Regions from separate parts of the Streptomyces sp. NPDC005263 genome, predicted to be linked through region 1. Evidence: riboswitches for the same ligand, from Rfam matches in the RefSeq annotation. Region 1 holds a riboswitch; each other region holds the start of a gene.
What was found. Region 1 has a riboswitch for cobalamin ahead of ACFYRY_RS24285 (CbtB-domain containing protein). Riboswitches for the same ligand answer to the same signal wherever they lie in the genome.
Positions count from the first base shown of each region.

Region 1 (5,960 bases):
GGGTCCGCTCGTATCGAGGCGCTCGTATCGAGGCGTTCGGGTCGGGCAATTGTATCCGCTCACGCAACCAACACATCGGATCTCTTGCTGGATGTTGACGACTCATCGCGTCATCTCTACCTTTCGACCTGAGATAGCTCCGATGAATCTCGGTGAGATGAACCTCTGCGAGTCGTACGAGCCAGGAGGCGCTATGCCCAGCCCGTCCAGCCGTCGTTCCAGCCGTCCGTCCAGACGTACGGTGCTTGCCACCGGCTCCGCGATCGGCGGGACACTGCTCGCGGGGGGCCTGCCCACCCCGGCCGGAGCGGCGACGACCGACCCGCAGGGCACCGACCCGCACGGCGCCGACCCCTGGCGCACCGTCCTCGACGACGCCGACCTGGTCTGGCAGCGGATGCCGAAGACCTGGTACGAGGGCCCGTATCTGGGCAACGGCTTCCTGGGTTCGGGGATCTACGCCGAAGCGGGCACCGAGGCCGACACCTTCCGGGCCGTCCGCTTCAACGTGCAGCACTCCGAAGTCCAGGATCACCGCCCGCAGTTCGGGTCGCTGTTCGGCCTCGCACGGCTGCCGATCGGTCACTTCACGCTGGAGCCGGTGGGCACCATCACCGGCCTCGACTGGCGGCTCGGGCTGCGCGACGCCGAACTGACCGGCACCCTCACCACGGACCGGGGCACCCTCACGATCCGCGCCCTGGTGCACAACTCCCGCTCCGTGCTCGCCGTCGAGGTGACACCGAGCGAGGGCGAACGCGACTTCGCGTGGGTGTTCCACCCGGCGGAGGCGATCAGTCCGCGCGCCGCGTTCAAGCCGCTGCCGGAGGGATACCAGGCCAACCCGCCCGCCGAGACCCGCCAGTACGGCGGCGTCTCCGCTGCCGTGCAGCCGCTGCTCGCGGGCGGGCAGCACGTCACCGCGTGGCGGGAGCGCACATGGGGGCGTACCCGGACGCTGTATGTGCATGTCGCGCACTCGTATCCGAAGTCGACGGCGCTCGGGCGCGCGTCGGCCGCGGTCCAGAGCGCCTCGAAACTCCCGTACGACGCACTGGCGGTGCCGCATCGCGCCTGGTGGAACGCCTACTACCGGAAGAGTTTCCTCTCGCTGCCCGACGCCCGCATGCAGCGCTTCTACTGGATCCAGCTGTACAAGACGGCCTCCGCGGCCCGGCGCGACGCGCCCGTCATGGCCACCTGCGGCCCCTGGGTGGAGCCCACGCCGTGGCCGGCGACCTGGTGGAACCTGAACGTGCAGTTGGAGTACTGGCTGATCCACGGCTCCAACCACCTCGAACTCGACGCCGTGACAAGGGCGTTGAGCGAGTTCCGGGACAACCTCAGGGCGGAGGTGGCGCCCGCGTACCGCGCCGACTCACTGGGGATCCCGCGCACCACCGACGCCTCGCTGGTCAACGGCGGCGCCACCGACCCCGTACTGGGCTACGGCGTCGGCATCCCGGGCCAGGACCCGCCGACCCCCGAGGTCGGCAACCTCACCTGGGCCCTGCACAACGTCTGGCTCAGCTATCGCCACACGATGGACGAGTCGATCCTCCGTGACGTCCTCTTCCCGCTCCTGCGCAAGGCGATCAACTACTACCTGCGCTTCCTGGAGCCGGGCGCCGACGGCAGACTGCACCTGCCGGCCACCTTCTCACCCGAGTACGGGGGGAACTCGCGGGACTGCAACTACGACCTGATGCTGCTGACATGGGGCTGCCGCACCCTCCTCGAGTCGGCCGAACTCCTCGGCCTCGACGACGAGTTGGCGCCGCGCTGGCGCGAGGTGCTGAGCAGGCGGGCCGCGTATCCGACGGACGGCAACGGCTTCATGATCGGCGCGGACATCCCGTTCGCGAAGTCGCACCGTCACTACTCGCACCTCCTGGCGGTGTACCCGCTGTACGAACTGACCGGCCGTACGCCCGACGAGAAGGCCCTGATCGAGAAGTCCCTGGCACACTGGGTGGGCTTCGAAGGGGCTCTCCAGGGCTATACGTTCACGGGCGCGGCCTCCATGTCGGCCCTGCTGGGCAAGGGCGAGGACGCGCTCAGCTACCTGGGCCAGCTGATGACCCGCTTCATCCAGCCCAACACCATGTACAAGGAATCGGGCCCCGTCATCGAGACCCCCCTCTCGGCCGCCCAGTCCCTCCATGACATGGTCTGCCAGTCCTGGGGCGGCACCATCCGCGTCTTCCCCGCGCTGCCCGCCGCCTGGGCGGACCTGACCGTGCACGACTTCCGTACCCAGGGGGCGTTCCTGCTCAGTGCCGTACGCAAGGGCGGGGTGACCCGCTGGGTACGGCTGGTCAGCGAGGCGGGCGCCCCCTGCGTCGTACGGCACGGCGTCCCCGGCCCGATCGAGGTACGCGACGGCGGCGGACGCCCCCTGCGGTACCGGTCCTTGGGTGACGGGACGATCCACGTCACCCTGCGCAAGGGCGAGTCGGCTCTCATCACCGCCAAGGGCGACCGTCCCGACCTGCGGATCACTCCCGTCGAGCCGAACGAGGAGGCGCCCCGCTGGGGACTGCCCGGGTGACCGGGCTCCGACCGACGCGCCCCCCCCCGGGCCACCTCGGTGAGTCCGGCATTGAGAAGATCGTCCATGACCGGCATGTCCATCAGTCGTGGAAGGAACCAACGATCATGCGCGTCACCATGGCCCGCGGCCTGACAGGGACATCCGGATGACCGGCGGCGAGGAACCCGTCCTGCTGCACACCACCGGCCGGGTCGCCCACATCATGCTCAACCGGCCGAGGGCCATCAACGCCCTGAACCACGTCATGGTGCGCCGCATCGGCGACGCACTGGCCGCGTGGGCGGACGATCCGGCCGTGGAGGCCGTCGTCCTCACCGGCGCGGGGGAGCGCGGCCTGTGCGCGGGCGGCGACATCCGCGCCGTCCACGACGACGCCCGTGACGGGGACGGCGCCGCCTCGGCCGCTTTCTGGCGGGACGAGTACCACCTCAACGCCCGTATCGCCCGCTACCCCAAGCCGTACGTCGCCGTCATGGACGGCATCGTCATGGGCGGCGGTGTCGGCGTCTCCGCGCACGGCAGTGTCCGGGTGGTCACCGAGCGGTCGAGGATCGCCATGCCGGAGACCGGTATCGGGTTCGTGCCGGACGTCGGCGGCACCCATCTGCTCGCCCTCGCCCCGGGCGAACTGGGCACCCACCTCGCGCTCACGGGGGCGCCGATCGGTGCCGGGGACGCCTTGTGGTGCGGGCTCGCCGATCACTACGTACCGTCCGCCTCACTCGGGCAGTTCGTCGGCGACCTCACCGAGCTGTCCGTCCGGGAAGCCCTGGACCGTCATGTGCGGCCGTCGCCGGAGGCGGAGTTGGCCGGTCACCGGGAGTGGATCGACTCCTGCTACGCGGCCGACACCGTCGAGGAGATCGTCCATCGGCTGCTGGACCAGGGCGACCCGGCTGCCAAGGAGACCGCGCAGACCCTGCTGTCCAAGTCGCCCACCGCCCTCAAGGTCACCCTGGCCGCCGTGCGCCGCGCCCGGCGGCTCGGCACGCTGGAGCGGGTACTGGAACAGGAGTACCGCGTCTCGTGCGCGGCCCTGACCACACCCGACCTGGTCGAGGGCATCCGCGCCCAGGTCATCGACAAGGACCGCGCCCCACGGTGGTCACCGACGACTCTCGCCGAGGTGACCGACGCCGACGTGGAGCGCTTCTTCGAGCCGCTGGGCGAGCGTGAACTCGGCCTCACCGCACCGGACACCACCGCGTAGCCGACGCGGCGAGCGGGACGGACGCCGCCTCGGCGACCGCTGAGCGGGCGGTGATCCGCGTCACCTGGCGGGCGAGAACGGGATCACGCCAGGTGGCGCGGTATTGGCCCCAGACCCGACTCACGATACCGTCGCCCTGATAGACGACGGCATCACGGAAGCCGGTGAGAACCCGGCACGGTCGCGCCACTGTGGACGGTGCGCCCCCTGGGGCACCGCGAGTCAGACCCGTGGCCGTCGTCATGTGCACCACCGAGATGGGACGCGAACTCCCAGAGGAGGCTCTTGCCATGGCGCAGCATGTCGCCCAGCCGACGACCACCACCCCCGTCGTTCCCGCCAAACTCCCGCTGAAGGCCATCGCCCCGTGGGCGGTCTTCTTCGGCATCCTGATGCTGGTCCTGCTGTACTTCGTCGGCGCCGAACAGGGCGCCACCTCGGTCGTCTCCGGCGGTGACGTCCACGAGTGGGTCCACGACGCCCGCCACCTCCTCGGCTTCCCCTGCCACTGACCTGAGGGACGCCGCACACCCATGAACTCCGCGACAGTGAGAAATCTGCTCGTTCGGGGCATGCTCGCCGGCCTGGGTGCCGGCGTGCTCGCCCTGGTCGTCGCCTACTTCCTCGGCGAACCGAGCGTCGACAGCGCCATCAGCTTCGAGGACTCCCACGCCCCCGCCCACGAACACGAGGTCGAACTCGTCTCCCGTTCCCTACAGTCCACCGCGGGCCTGGCCACCGGCGTTCTGATCTACGGGGTGGCGTTCGGCGGCATCGCCGCTCTCGCCTTCTGCTTCGCGCTCGGCCGGGTGGGCCGTTTCAGCCCGCGGGCCACGGCGCTGCTGCTGTCGGGGGCCGCGCTGCTCGCCGTGTACGTCGTGCCGTTCCTGAAGTATCCGGCCAACCCGCCCGCCGTCGGCGACCACGACACCATCGGCAAGCGCACCACCCTGTACTTCCTGATGATGGTGCTCGGGGTACTCCTGGCGATCGCCGCGGTGATCGCGGGCAAGCGGCTCGCGCCGAAGCTGGGCACCTGGTACGCCACCGTCGTCGCCGTCCTCGGCTTCGCCGTCGCGATCGGGCTGGCGTACGCGTTCCTGCCCGCCGTCAACGAGGTGCCGAGCGACTTCCCGGCCGCCTTGCTGTGGCGGTTCCGGCTGTCCGCCCTCGCCATCCAGATCACCCTGTGGGCAGGCTTCGGCCTCGTCTTCGGCGAACTGGCCGAACGGCTGCTGAACCCGAAGCCGGCCACGGTGTCCGCGGGGACGACGGTGGCCGCCCCGCGATGACGCCCGGCCGGTCGAACCGGCTGCACTCAGTGGTCCGCCGCTGCCTCGACCGAGTCCAGTGGGTGCCCCAGCCGCAGGTTCCAGCGGCCGTGGCGCCCACTGATCGTGGTGGCCGTCAGCGGAGGCACGTCGAGACGCCAGAAGGCCGCTGAGGGCGCTCCCAGCACGTGGACCACCGCGGCCCGCACGACCTCCGGCTCGACGACGGCGAGCGTACGGCCGTCCGTGTCCTGGGACGCCGTCAGCCAGCCCGTCACCCTCCCGCACATGTCGTGCACGGACTCCCCGCCGTGTGGCGCGGACGCGGGATCGGCGAGCCAGCGGGCCACCGCCTCCGGTTCACCGGCACCGACCTCCGCCAGGGTCAGGCCCCGCCAGCGTCCCACGTCCAGTGCCGACAACTCCGCTGCTTCCGCGCCGTCGAGACCGAGCGCGGCAGCCGTCTCCCGGCAGCGCACGGTGGGAGAGACCACGACACGCGCCGCGGCCGGCAGGGACCCGGCAAAGGCGCGGGCCCGCGCCGCCCCGCCGGTGTCGATGGAGCCCCCGTCGTCGAAGCGGGCCTGGCGCATCGACGCACTCATCGCGGGCGAGACGAAGGTGACGCGACTGGTCACGTGGTGGCTCCTCCTGGGGCGTTCACGGTGTGCGGGGCCCAACGGGTACGGCAGTGCCCCACGGGCACGGCAGTGCGCCACGGGTACGGCCGCACGTAAGCCGACCGGCCGATGGCCAACTGGCCCACCGCGCGGTCGAGTTGCGCGACCGCGGCGGCGATGTCGTCGAGCGCGACCCAGGCGCGGAAGCCCACGACGCGGCCAGGTGCGGCACTGTGCGGTGCGTCGGTTACGCGTCGGCCTGCGCGGGCTTCTCCTCGGCCTGCTTCGGTGCCGCCTGCTTCGGC
Region 1 is NZ_JBIAKJ010000005.1:363,765-369,724, reverse strand. Features, by position in the region: gene ACFYRY_RS24295 (glycoside hydrolase family 95-like protein) at 194-2,551, shown strand; gene ACFYRY_RS24290 (enoyl-CoA hydratase/isomerase family protein) at 2,700-3,764, shown strand; cobalamin riboswitch at 3,877-4,017, shown strand; gene ACFYRY_RS24285 (CbtB-domain containing protein) at 4,055-4,276, shown strand; gene ACFYRY_RS24280 (CbtA family protein) at 4,298-5,056, shown strand; gene ACFYRY_RS24275 (histidine phosphatase family protein) at 5,083-5,673, opposite strand; gene ACFYRY_RS24270 (hypothetical protein) at 5,670-5,867, opposite strand; gene ACFYRY_RS24265 (hypothetical protein) at 5,903-5,960, opposite strand, start outside.

Region 2 (5,960 bases), on a different contig from region 1:
CGTCGAACTCCGGGATGGCCACCTGCATCGCCGCGTCCATGGGGGACAGGGCGGCGTCCGACTCGTCCCAGGCCTTCCGGGAGGACGTCAGACAGAGCCCTTGCAGCACGGGGACGTCGAGGTCGGCGAGGGCTCCGATGTCCCAGGCCTCCTCGTCGCCGCCGGCCGACGCCTGCGAGGCGTGGGCGCCGCCCGCCGCGAGGACGGTGGCGACCAGGGCGTCGGCCTTCTGGAGGATCTCGTACAGCCCGGCGTCGGCGCCGCGCAGCGAACCGCAGTACACCGGAAGGGCGTTGGCGCCCGTCGCCTCGATCGCGTCGCACAGCGTGTCCACGAAGGCGGTGTTCCCGCTCAGCTCATGGGCGCGGTAGAAGAGGACACCGACGGTCGGGCGGCCCTCGACGAGGTCACGCCCGCCATGGATGCCGTACTCCGGCATCTTCCGCGGCTCGACGAACCCCTCACCCGTCAGCAGCACCGTGTCGGACAGGAAACGCGCCAGTTCGGTGAGGTTGTCGGGCCCGCCCTCGACGAGGTACCGAAGCGCCTCCGCGACGACGCCCGCGGGCACCGACGACTCGGCCATCAACTCCGCGTCGGGAACGCTCTCCCCGCCCAGCAGCACGGTCGGGACACCGGACGCCTTCAGCGCCGCCAGCCCGTCCTCCCAAGCCCGCTTGCCGCCGAGCAGCCGTACGACGGCGATGTCCGAGCCGTCGAGGAGTCCCGGAAGGTCCTCCGCGACATCCACCCGGGTCGGATTGCCGATCCGGTACGAGGCGCCGTCAGCGGCCCTGGCCGCCAACAGGTCCGTGTCGGCGGTCGACAACAACAACACTGTGCTCATGCGGGCGCTCCCGGTGGAATGAAAGGCAGTCCTTGCGGCGCGCCGGACTCGATGAGCCGCCACAGCGCGTCCGTGTCCGCGTGCTGTTCGATCAGGTCGCCGAGCCGGTCGAGCTGCTCCTCGCGCAGCGCGGCGAACGAGGTGTCGGCGGCCGGCACGAAACGCCGGCCCGCGGCGGCCGCCACCTCGCGCAGGAAGGCCCGCCGGAAGCCGTCCGACTCCAGCGAGCCGTGCCAGTGGGTGCCCCAGGTCTGGCCGACCCGGCAGCCGTCCAGACTGTGTCCACGGTCATCGGAGATGAACGTGTCGCCCCCGGAGATCTCGGCGACCCCGTGATGGATCTCGTATCCCTCGACCGGTTCGCCCAGGGCCTCGCCCTCCGGCCGGGTGAGGGTCTTCTCGCGGGCGAACCGCACCCGGACGGGCAGGATCCCGAGCCCGTCCACGTGTCCGCGGCGGCTCTCGACGTCGTCCTCGATGTGCTCGCCGAGGATCTGGAAGCCGCCGCAGATGCCGAGGACGGGCCGGTGCTCGGCGGCCCGGCGCCCGATGGCCTCGGCCAGCCCCCGCTCGCGGAGCCACTCCAGAGCACGGACCGTCCCCCGGGTACCCGGGATCACGACGAGATCGGCGTCGGCCAGTTCCTCGGGCCGGTCCACGAACCGCACCACGACGCCGGGTTCGGCGGCCAGCGCGTCCACGTCGGTGAAGTTGGACATGAGGGGGACCGCGCAGACGGCGACCCGCAGCACGTCCTCGCCGACGGGCGGGGAGAGGTTGGACTCCCGTACGGTCCCGCGCAAGGACACCCGCAGCCCGTCCTCCTCGTCGATGCCGAGGCCGTGCCGGAAGGGCAGGACGCCGTAGGTGTGCCGCCCGGTCAGCCCGTGCAGCATGTCCAGGCCGGGCTCCAACAGGCTGACGTCCCCCCGGAACTTGTTGACCAGGAACCCGGCGACGAGTTCCTGGTCCTCGGGAGAGAGCAGGGCGACGGTCCCGAAGAAGGAGGCGAAGACGCCCCCACGGTCGATGTCACCGACCACGAGCACCGGAAGCCGCGCGTTGCGCGCGACGCCCATGTTCACGATGTCGGTCCGCCGCAGGTTGATCTCGGCGGGAGAGCCGGCCCCTTCACAGATCACCGCGTCATACGTGCCCCGCAACTCGGCGAGACAGTCGAGGACGGTCCCCAGCAACTGCTGCTGCCGCCCACCGTGATAGCCACGCGCACTGAGCTCCCCGACCGGCTTGCCGAGCAGCACGACCTGACTGCTCTGTTCGCCGCCCGGCTTCAGCAGCACCGGATTCATCGACGCGGTCGGCTCCACCCGGCAGGCCTGCGCCTGCATGGCCTGCGCCCGCCCGATCTCCGCGCCCTGACGCGTCACGAACGAGTTGAGGGACATGTTCTGCGCCTTGAAGGGCGCGACCTTGACGCCCTGGCGCACCAGCCACCGGCAGATCCCCGCGGTGACGACGCTTTTGCCGGCGTCGGAGGTGGTGCCGGCCACCAGAAGACCACCACTCATCGGCCACGCCCCCTCATCAGAAACCGCCCGGCGGCACTGACACCGAGCGCCAGCAGACCGACGTTGCGGGACAGCCGTACGGCCCGCTCGATGTCGTGGGTGTCCACGGCCCGCCCTTCCCCGTTCAGCACGGGCCGGTGCTCCACCCGGCCCCCGTACGACAAGGTCCCGCCCAGCCGCACCCCGAGCGCGCCCGCGAACGACGCCTCCACGGGCCCCGCGTTGGGACTCGGATGCTGTGCCGCGTCGGCCCGCCAGGCGCGCACGGCACCTCGCGGACAGGGGCCCGCGAGCGCCGCCAGGACGGCGGTCAGCCGCGCCCCGGGCCAGCCCGCGACGTCGTCGAGCCGCGCGGACGCCCATCCGTAGCGCCGGTACCTGGGCGACTTGTGCCCGACCATCGCGTCGAGGGTGTTGACGGCCCGGAACCCGAGAAGCCCGGGCACCCCGCCCACGGCTCCCCACACCAGCGCCCCCACCACGGCATCGGAGGTGTTCTCGGCGACCGACTCCACGACCGCGCGCGCGATCCCGTCGGCGTCCAGCGCCTGCGGATCCCGCCCGCACAGATGCGGCAGCCGGGCCCGCGCCCCGGTGAGGTCCCCCGCCTCCAGCGCCCGAGCGATGCTCCGGGCCTCCCGCGCGAGTGACGTCCCGCCGACGACCGCCCAGGTGGCGGCACCGGTCAGCGCGACGGAAGCGGCGGGTGAGGTACGTACGGCACGAGTCGCCGCGGCCCCGAGCGCGACGGCGCCACCGGCGCACACGACGGCGTGCAGCGCGCCCCACCCCCGGTGGTCCCGCCACAACACCCGTTCCACGGCACCCGCGGCCCGCCCGAACAGGGCGACCGGATGCCCACGGCGAGGATCACCGAGGAGCAGGTCACCGAGGAGGCCGGCGGCGGCGCCGTACGCGAAGACGCGATCGGCACGCATGGACTCAGCCGACCGCTGTCACAGACGGGGTGCGGCTACGGGATCTCGAACGGCAGCCGAGCATGGCGATATGTCCTCACTCAGGGTGTCCACGCCCTGGTTCGACGAGACCGGCGGCGAGAGTTCCTGGCTCCCGGGGCTTTCTACCCCGGTGACAGTGGCGGGACCGCGCCGGACTCACACCGGCTTCCTCTTCTGCCGCCGTACATGGCCCCGGCAGTCCACCACGGGGTTGGAAGGGCCGTCAACTTGCCGTTGACCTGCGAAGGGAGAGTGTGCTGAGACCCACACACGCGCGGTCACAGCCGTCACAACGACGTGGGGGGGGGGGGGGGGGGGCCCGCCCCCCCCCCCCCCCGGGGGGCCGGGGGCGCCCCCCGCGGGCCGAGAAGGGGGGTGCCCCACACCCCCCCCCCCCCCGGGTAGGGCGCTTACCACACCGTGGGGGGGGGCCACGGGTGGGTGTTGCCCCAATAGTGGGGTAGCCAGAAACGAAAACCCCCCCCCGGGGGGGGGGGGCCCCCCGGGGGCCCCCCCACCGCCGTCGTGTTGGGCGGGTTTTCGCCGCCGGGGCGCTTACGCCGGGCGCGCCCTCGGCCGGGCGTCGGCGTCGGGCGGGGCGGGCCGCCCTCCGCGCGACGGGAGCGGCGGGCGGCGGCCTCAGGACAGTGGCCTCAGGTCAGCGGCGGGCCTGGTTCCGGCTGGGGCACGGGTTCCGGGCCCGGGGGAATCGGGGACGGGGAGGGCTCGGGCGTCGGACGGGGGTCCGGAGTCGGGCCAGGGGCCGGTGGGGGCGTTGGGTCCGGAGGGGGGCCAGGGGCCGGTGGGGATGTGGGATCCGGAGCCGGGGGCGGTTCGGGGTTCGGTACCGGATCGGGGTACGGCTGCGGCGGCCCGGGATCCGGGCCGGGTGTGGGTTCCGGTCCGGGGCCAGGAGTGGGTCCTGGATGGACGGGGTCCGAGTACGGGTTCGTCATGGCGTCCTCCGGCGAGTCGGTCGACGTCGGCTCTGGACTACTCCCCCGCGTACCCGACGGCGGCGCCGCCACTCACTCCCCCGCGTGAACTACCTGGCCCTGGTGGGCCGCTCGACGTGCGGTGGGCCGTGGCTGCCCGGGGGCGGATGCGGTCGGCGGCGAGTCTCGCCCCGCAGACGTCGGCGCGCAGACGTCAACGCGCAGAGGTCGGCACGCTCTGGAGCGGCGCCCGGTCGGGCCCGCTGAAAGGCCCCCTTACTCCCCCGTGCCCCGCACGTGGCTCGGACGCCCGGCGGCGGCCATCGCCCGCGCGCCCGCCGCCAGTCCAAGCCGGGGACTGGACAGGACCGGGATCGTGGTCGCCACCAGGTCCTGGGCCGAGGCGGTCGAGACCTGCGCCAGCACGATCACGTCCGCGTCCCTCTCCTCGTCGGCCGCCGCCGCCACCAGGCGCAGCGAGCCCTCGAGGTCGCCGGCCTCGAAGCGCTGCCAGGCACCGCCGACCAGACGGCCGCGTACCGCGACGGCGTCGCCTGCGCGGCGGGCCTCCTCCTCGATCAGGGCGGCCGTGGGGCCGAGCGTGCTCTCGACGGTGGCGAGGACGACGATCCGCGGTCCGGCGGCCACCGCGGCGGAGGCCATCGGGCGGTCCACCCGAAGCACCGGTACCCCGACCTCGGGGGCGGCGGCCTCGGCGACACCCCCGATGGTCGAGCAGGTGCACAGCACGACCCGCGCGCCGAGATCGACCGCACGCTCCAGGGCGGCGCGCACGTCGTCCCGTACCGCGTCCGGTCCCTCGGCGCGGGCCCGGCTCAGCAGTTCCTCGTCGACGAAGTGCCCCAGCTCCAGGCCCTGGTGGTCCGCGTCGCGCAGGCCGTCGAAGACCGGGACGTGGCGGGGCGAGGTGTGCAGAAGGGCGAGCGTCACGCGTTGTCCTCTCTCCCGCTCGTTTCTCCCGCTCGTGTGCTCCTCGGGGCTCAGAAACGGCCCGGGTGGGCCGCCAGCCACTGCTTCGCGGCGCGCAGCAGTTCGGGGTCGGCGGCCGGAGCCTCGTCGGGGTGGCGTTCGGCCCACTTGACGACGTACGGGCACAGCGGGGCGACGACGATGTGCTCGCGCCGCGCGATGTCGTACAGCTCGCGCGCCAGGGAACCCGCGATGCCCTTCCCCTCGTGGGCCGGCTCGACGATCGTGTGCACGGGGACGAGGGCGGCCGCGGGCGACTCCAGCACGAAGTACTCGATACGACCGACGACTTCACCACCGGCGCGGGCCTCCAGGCGGCCCGCGGTCCGGTCGTCGCGGATCTCGATCTCGCTCATGGGCACGCTCCTGGTACGTCGGGGTCAGGCCACGACGGCCTGCGGGCTGCGCTCCTGGTCCGACCCCGGCACCGGCTCGGACGGGTCGGCCCCCAGAGCCACGACGCGGTTGTCGCGGTCCACGTGCACGACCCGGGGTGCGAACTCCCGTGCCTCGGCGTCGGTCATCTGAGCGTAACTGATGATGATCACCAGATCGCCGGGATGCACCAGATGGGCCGCGGCCCCGTTGATCCCCACGACCCCGGATCCACGCTCGCCCTCGATGACGTACGTCTCCAGCCGGGCCCCGTTGGTGATGTCGACGATGTGCACGAGCTCACCGGGCAGCAGGTCGGCGGCGT
Region 2 is NZ_JBIAKJ010000009.1:142,210-148,169, forward strand. Features, by position in the region: gene cobN (cobaltochelatase subunit CobN) at 1-847, opposite strand, end outside; gene ACFYRY_RS33550 (cobyric acid synthase) at 844-2,376, opposite strand; gene ACFYRY_RS33555 (cobalamin biosynthesis protein) at 2,373-3,314, opposite strand; cobalamin riboswitch at 3,415-3,547, opposite strand; gene ACFYRY_RS33560 (aspartate/glutamate racemase family protein) at 4,547-5,221, opposite strand; gene ACFYRY_RS33565 (GNAT family N-acetyltransferase) at 5,272-5,616, opposite strand; gene panD (aspartate 1-decarboxylase) at 5,641-5,960, opposite strand, start outside.
Region 2: another riboswitch for cobalamin. It lies ahead of ACFYRY_RS33555 (cobalamin biosynthesis protein); the one in region 1 lies ahead of ACFYRY_RS24285 (CbtB-domain containing protein).

Region 3 (5,960 bases), on a different contig from region 1:
GAGAACGTGGTGGGTTCCGCGTGGCGACTGGTGGCGACGTCGACGTCCGCCGCCGAACACCCTCCGATCGCGGCGAGCAACAACTCGACCGGGGTGAACGCGCTGTCCCCGTGCGCACCGGAACTCGTACCGAAGCTGATCGTGGCGCCGCGAGCGTTCGTCGCGACGAAGTGGCCGGTGCTGACGCGCTCGACGGTGACGGAGCGCAGGGAGTCCTGGGTCATGTGCCGACACTAACGCCGGGGGGCTGGACGCCGCCGTGGCGGCCGTACGGTCATGGCGACCGCACGGCGTCTCGTGGGAGCGTGCCGAGGAACCGTACATGGGGCCGGTCTCCCGGAGCGTCGGGGGTGACGGTGGCGCGCACGCCGTACACCTGAGCGATGAGGTCCTCGGTGAGCACCTCTGCCGGGCCGCCCGCGGCGGCCACCCGGCCCTCGTTCAGCACGACGAGATGGTCGCAGTACATCGCCGCCAGGTTCAGGTCGTGCAGGGCGATGACGGTGGTGACGGGGAGTTGCGTGACCAGCGTCAGGAGGTCGAGCTGATGCTGGATGTCGAGGTGGTTGGTGGGTTCGTCGAGGAGGAGTTCGCGTGGTTCCTGGGCGAGTGCGCGGGCGATCTGGACCCGTTGGCGTTCGCCGCCGGACAGGGTGTGCCAGAGGCGGCCGGCCCGCTCGGTGAGGCCGGTGCGGTCCAGGGCGGCGCGTACGGCCTGCTCGTCGGCCGGGGTGGTGGGGGTCCAGGCGCGACGGTGTGGGACCCGGCCGAGCCGTACGACCTCCAGGACGGTCAACTCGGTCTGGGTGTCCGCCTGTTGTTCGACGACCGCCAGCCGGCGGGCGACCGCTCGGCGGCTGTACTCGCGCAACGGCTGGCCGTCGAGGGTGACGACGCCGGAGGTGGGGGTGACAACGCCGGAGAGCAGGCGCAGGAGTGTGGACTTGCCGGAGCCGTTGGGGCCGAGCAGGCCGGTGACGGATCCGGGGGCCGCGGTGAGGCTGACGCCGTCAAGGATCAGCTGTCCGGCGGCGGTACGGGAGACGCGGTCGGCGATGAGCGTCATCGGTGCGCCCTCCGGGTGCGGTACAGGACGAGGACGAACGCCGGTACGCCGATCAGGGAGGTGACGACGCCGACCGGTATCTCCTGCGGGTCGAGGGCGGTACGGGCCAGGGTGTCGACCCACACCAGGAACACCGCCCCGGTGAGCGCGGTCACCGGCAGCAGCCGGGCGTGCCCGGGGCCGGTGAGGGCACGGGCGGCGTGCGGCAGGACCAGCCCGACGAAACCGATGGCGCCCGCCGAGCTGACCAGAGCGGCGGTCAGCAGGGCCGTGACGCAGAGCAACACCAGCCGGGTCCGGGCGACGGAGACCCCGAGCGAGGCCGCCGCGTCCTGCCCGAAGGCGAAGGCGTCCAGCGTCCGCGCGGATCCGAGGCACACGACGAGGGCGGTCGCCAGCGCGGTCAGACACAGCCACACGTCGTTCCAGTCGGCGCCGCCGAGTGAGCCGAGCAGCCAGAACAGGACTCCCTGGGTGGTCTGGGCGTCGGCGGCCGTCAGGACGACGAAGGAGGTGAGCGCCGAGAACAGCTGCATGGCGGCGACTCCGGCCAGCACGACCCGGTCCGTCGTGGCACCGAGGGTGTGGCTGAGCAGCAGCACCAGGGCGAAGGAGCAGACGGCTCCGACGAAGGCGCCGCCGGAGACGGACAGCGCGCCGCCGCCCGCGCCGAGGACCACCACCACGACCGCGCCGGTGGAGGCTCCGGAGGAGACGCCGAGGACGAAGGGGTCGGCGAGCGGGTTGCGCAGCAGGGACTGCATGACCGCTCCGCACACGGCGAGCCCGGCGCCGCAGACCGCGGCGAGCAGGGTGCGGGGCAGTCGCAGGTTCCACACGATGCCGTCCCGGATCGGGCTGAGCCGCGAGGGTCCCCCGCCGAGATGGGCGGCCACCGCCGACCAGACGTCGCCGACGCCGATGTCCGCCGGGCCGATGGTGACGGCCACGGCGAGGGACCCCGCCAGGGTCACGAGGCCGGCCACCGTCCGCAACGCCGTGGCCGTGACGGACGAGGTCGTCACCCGGCGAGCCCGTCGGCGCGCAGCGCCGCGGCCACCTTCTCGATGCCGTCGACGGTGCGGATCGTGGGGTTCATGGCCTGGCCGCTGAGCGTGACGTACCTCTTGTGCTTCACCGCGTCCATGGTTTTGGTCGCCGGATCGGACTCCAGGAAGGCGATCTTCCGGGCGGCCGTCTCGGCGGTCTGCGAGTCGCGGGTGAGATCACCGATGACCAGGACGTCGGGGTTGCGGTCCGCGACGGTCTCCCAGTTGATCTGCGGCCATTCCTGCTTCGTGTCGTCGAAGACGTTCTTCGCGCCGAGCGCGTCGGTGATGATGCCGGGGGCGCCGCAGCAGCCCGCCATGTAGGGGGACTCCTGGTTGGCGAACCAGTACAGGACCGAGGTGTCGGAGGCGTCGATCCCGGAGGTGGCTCTGGCGACGCGGCTCTTCAGTGAGGCGACGAGCTTCGCGCCCCGCGCTTCGACGCCGAAGATCTTCGCCAGGTCCCGTATCTCTCGGTAGACCGATTCCATGGTCAGCGGCTGGGTGCGGGCGCCGTCGCCGTCACCGCTGTTGTCCTTGCCCTCGCAGTCGGCGGGAGAGAGGTAGGTCGGCACGCCCAGCTCCTCGAACTTCTCGCGCGGGGCCACGCCGCCCTGCCTGAGGGTGGAGGCGAAGGAGGCGGCGACGAAGTCGGGTTCGGTGTCCAGGACCTTCTCGAAGGAGGGCTGGTTGTCGGAGAGCCTGGGCACCCGGGTGTTGTCCTTCGCGAGGCCCTTCAGGACGGGGTCGGTCCAGGTGGCGGTGCCCGCCATCCGGTCCGCGAGGCCGAGGGAGAGCATGATCTCGGTGGTGCCCTGGTTCAGGGACACCGCTCGCTTCGGCGGCGACGGGATCCGGATCCGCTGCCCGCAGTTGACCAGGGTGCGGCCCGTCGCGGTGGTGGGTGAGCCGGGGGGCCCGGTGGACGAGCCGCCGCAGGCCGTCAGGAGGAGCGCCCCGGAAAGGAGCAGGGCGGAGCGGCGAACAGCAGGGGTGACGGGCACACAACATCCTCTGGCGTCGAGGGCCCGGTCGCGGGGCCCGTTCGTACGGGTCGCCAGCAGGTCTTCGGACTCGGGATCACCCGGCCGGAGCGCCTTCCCGGACCCTGGTCACATGTGACCGTCGTCCAGTGGCTCGCGTTGCCCCGCTCGTCACCCTCACCGCTGCGCGTCAGTTCCGGATTCGCACCGGATTCCCTTGACTGGCTTGGGCAAATTATCACGTTGTCACACCGGTCCGAGGGGCAGTGCGGGGCCGGGCCGTCGTCCCTGCGGCACGTGGCCGCGCCCAGCAGGGCAACGCAGGTCACAGTGACAGGGAGTGCAAGGTCACAGCGGTGTCCTCTGCCGCTCCTTTGGCGGTCTGACCTAGCATCCGAGCATGACGGTCCTGCCTGACGACGGGCTCTCGCTGGCCGCCGAGTTCCCTGACGCGACGCACGAGCAGTGGCAACGCCTGGTGGCGGGCGTCCTGCGCAAGTCGGGAAAGGAAGTCTCGGGGGAAGCAGCGGAAGACGCCCTGTCCACCGCGTTGGAGGACGGGTTGCGCACCCGCCCCCTGTACACCGCGAACGATGTGACGCCCGAGCCCGGCTTCCCCGGGTTCCCCCCGTTCGTACGGGGCGGCCGGGCCGAGGGAAGCGTCACCGGCGGCTGGGACGTCCGGCAACGGCACGCCGCGACCGGCGGCGACGCGGTGCTCGGGGATCTGGAGAACGGCGTCACCTCGCTGTGGCTGGTCGTCGGAACGGGCGGCCTGCCGCTCGGCTCCCTCGGCCGGGTCCTCGACGGCGTCCACCTCGACCTCGCGCCCGTCGTCCTGGACGCGGGCAGCGCATTCGACGCCGCCGCACGGGAGTTGCTGGGCCTGTACGAGGAGCGGGGCGTCGCCGACCACGCGGCGATCGGCAACCTGGGCGCCGATCCGCTGGCCCACCAGGCCCGTACGGGCGACGCGTCGGACTTCGCGCCGGCGGCCGCTCTCGCGCGGCTGTGCGCCGACAGATACCCGGGGCTGCGGGCCCTGACCGTGGACGCGCTGCCGTACCACGAGGCCGGCGGTTCGGCCGCGCAGGAACTGGGCGCCTCCCTGGCGACCGGCGTCGCCTACCTGCGTGAGCTGACCGAGGCGGGGCTCAGTGTCGAACAGGCCTGTGCTCAGCTGGAGTTCCGGTACGCGGCCACCGCCGACCAGTTCCTCACCATCGCCAAGCTGCGCGCGGCCCGACGGCTGTGGGCGCGGGTCGCCGAGGTGTGCGGGGCTCCGGGCGCGGGGGCGCAGGTGCAGCACGCCGTGACGTCGCCGGTGATGATGACGCGCCGCGACCCGTGGGTGAACATGCTGCGCACGACCATCGCCACGCTCGCCGCCGGGGTCGGCGGCGCCGACGCCGTCACCGTGCTGCCCTTCGACCACGCCGTGGGCCTGCCGGACGCGTTCGCACGCCGTATCGCCCGCAACACCTCGACGATCCTGGTCGAGGAGTCCCACCTGTCCCGGGTGACCGACCCGGCGGGCGGCTCCTGGTACGTGGAGCGGCTCACGGACGAACTCGCCCACGCGGGCTGGGAGTTCTTCCAGCGGATCGAGGGCGTCGGCGGTCAGGCCGCCGCCCTGCGCTCCGGCCGTCTCGCCCAGGACCTGGCGGACACCTGGGAGGCGCGCAGCGCGAAGCTGGCCGAGCGCCGCGAACCCATCACCGGTGTCAGCGAGTTCCCGTACCTCGCCGAACGTCCCGTGGAACGTGCACCGGCTCCCGAGCCGCCGTCCGGCGGGCTGCCGCGGGTGCGGCGCGACGAGGCGTACGAGGCCCTGCGGGCGCGCTCCGACGCCCATCTCGCCGCCACCGGATCCCGGCCGCGCGTCTACCTGGCCGCGATCGGCCCGGCGGCCGCGCACACCGCGCGCACGACCTTCGCCGCCAACCTGTTCCAGGCCGGCGGCATCGAGCCCGTCACGGACGGCGCCTTCGAGGACAGCGGCGCCACCGAGGTCTGCCTGTGCTCCAGCGACACGCTGTACGAGGAGCAGGCCGAGAGCACCGCGCGGGCTCTGAGGGCAGCCGGTGCCCGCCATGTGTTCCTGGCCGGCCGTCCCGGGCAGTACACGGGTGTCGACGCCTATGTCTTCGCGGGCTGTGACGCCGTCGCCGTGCTCTCCGCCACCCTCGACCGCATGGGAGTGTCCTGATGGGAATCCCCGACTTCACCGGGATCGAACTGGGGACGCCCACCGCCGACGGCGGCGCCGACGAGTGGCGCAAGGCCGTCGATACGGCGAGGGGCGGGGACGAGTCGTTCTGGGAGACCCCGGAAGGCATCGCGGTCAAACCGCTGTACACCGGCCGTGACCTGGAGGGCCTGGACTTCCTGGGCACCTACCCGGGCGTCGCCCCGTACCTGCGCGGCCCCTATCCGACGATGTATGTCAACCAGCCGTGGACGATCCGCCAGTACGCGGGTTTCTCCACCGCCGAGGAGTCCAACGCCTTCTACCGCCGCAACCTCGCGGCCGGCCAGAAGGGCCTGTCGGTCGCCTTCGACCTGCCCACCCACCGCGGCTACGACAGCGACCACCCGCGGGTGACCGGCGACGTCGGCATGGCGGGCGTGGCGATCGACTCGATCTACGACATGCGGCAGCTCTTCGACGGCATCCCGCTGGACAAGATGTCCGTGTCGATGACGATGAACGGCGCGGTGCTGCCGGTGCTGGCGCTGTACATCGTGGCGGCGGAGGAACAGGGCGTACCGCCCGAGAAGTTGGCGGGGACCATCCAGAACGACATCCTCAAGGAGTTCATGGTCCGCAACACGTACATCTATCCGCCGAAGCCGTCGATG
Region 3 is NZ_JBIAKJ010000009.1:171,889-177,848, forward strand. Features, by position in the region: gene ACFYRY_RS33660 (OsmC family protein) at 1-224, opposite strand, end outside; gene ACFYRY_RS33665 (ABC transporter ATP-binding protein) at 275-1,066, opposite strand; gene ACFYRY_RS33670 (FecCD family ABC transporter permease) at 1,063-2,061, opposite strand; gene ACFYRY_RS33675 (ABC transporter substrate-binding protein) at 2,088-3,119, opposite strand; cobalamin riboswitch at 3,157-3,339, opposite strand; gene ACFYRY_RS33680 (methylmalonyl-CoA mutase family protein) at 3,499-5,307, shown strand; gene scpA (methylmalonyl-CoA mutase) at 5,307-5,960, shown strand, end outside.
Region 3: another riboswitch for cobalamin. It lies ahead of ACFYRY_RS33675 (ABC transporter substrate-binding protein); the one in region 1 lies ahead of ACFYRY_RS24285 (CbtB-domain containing protein).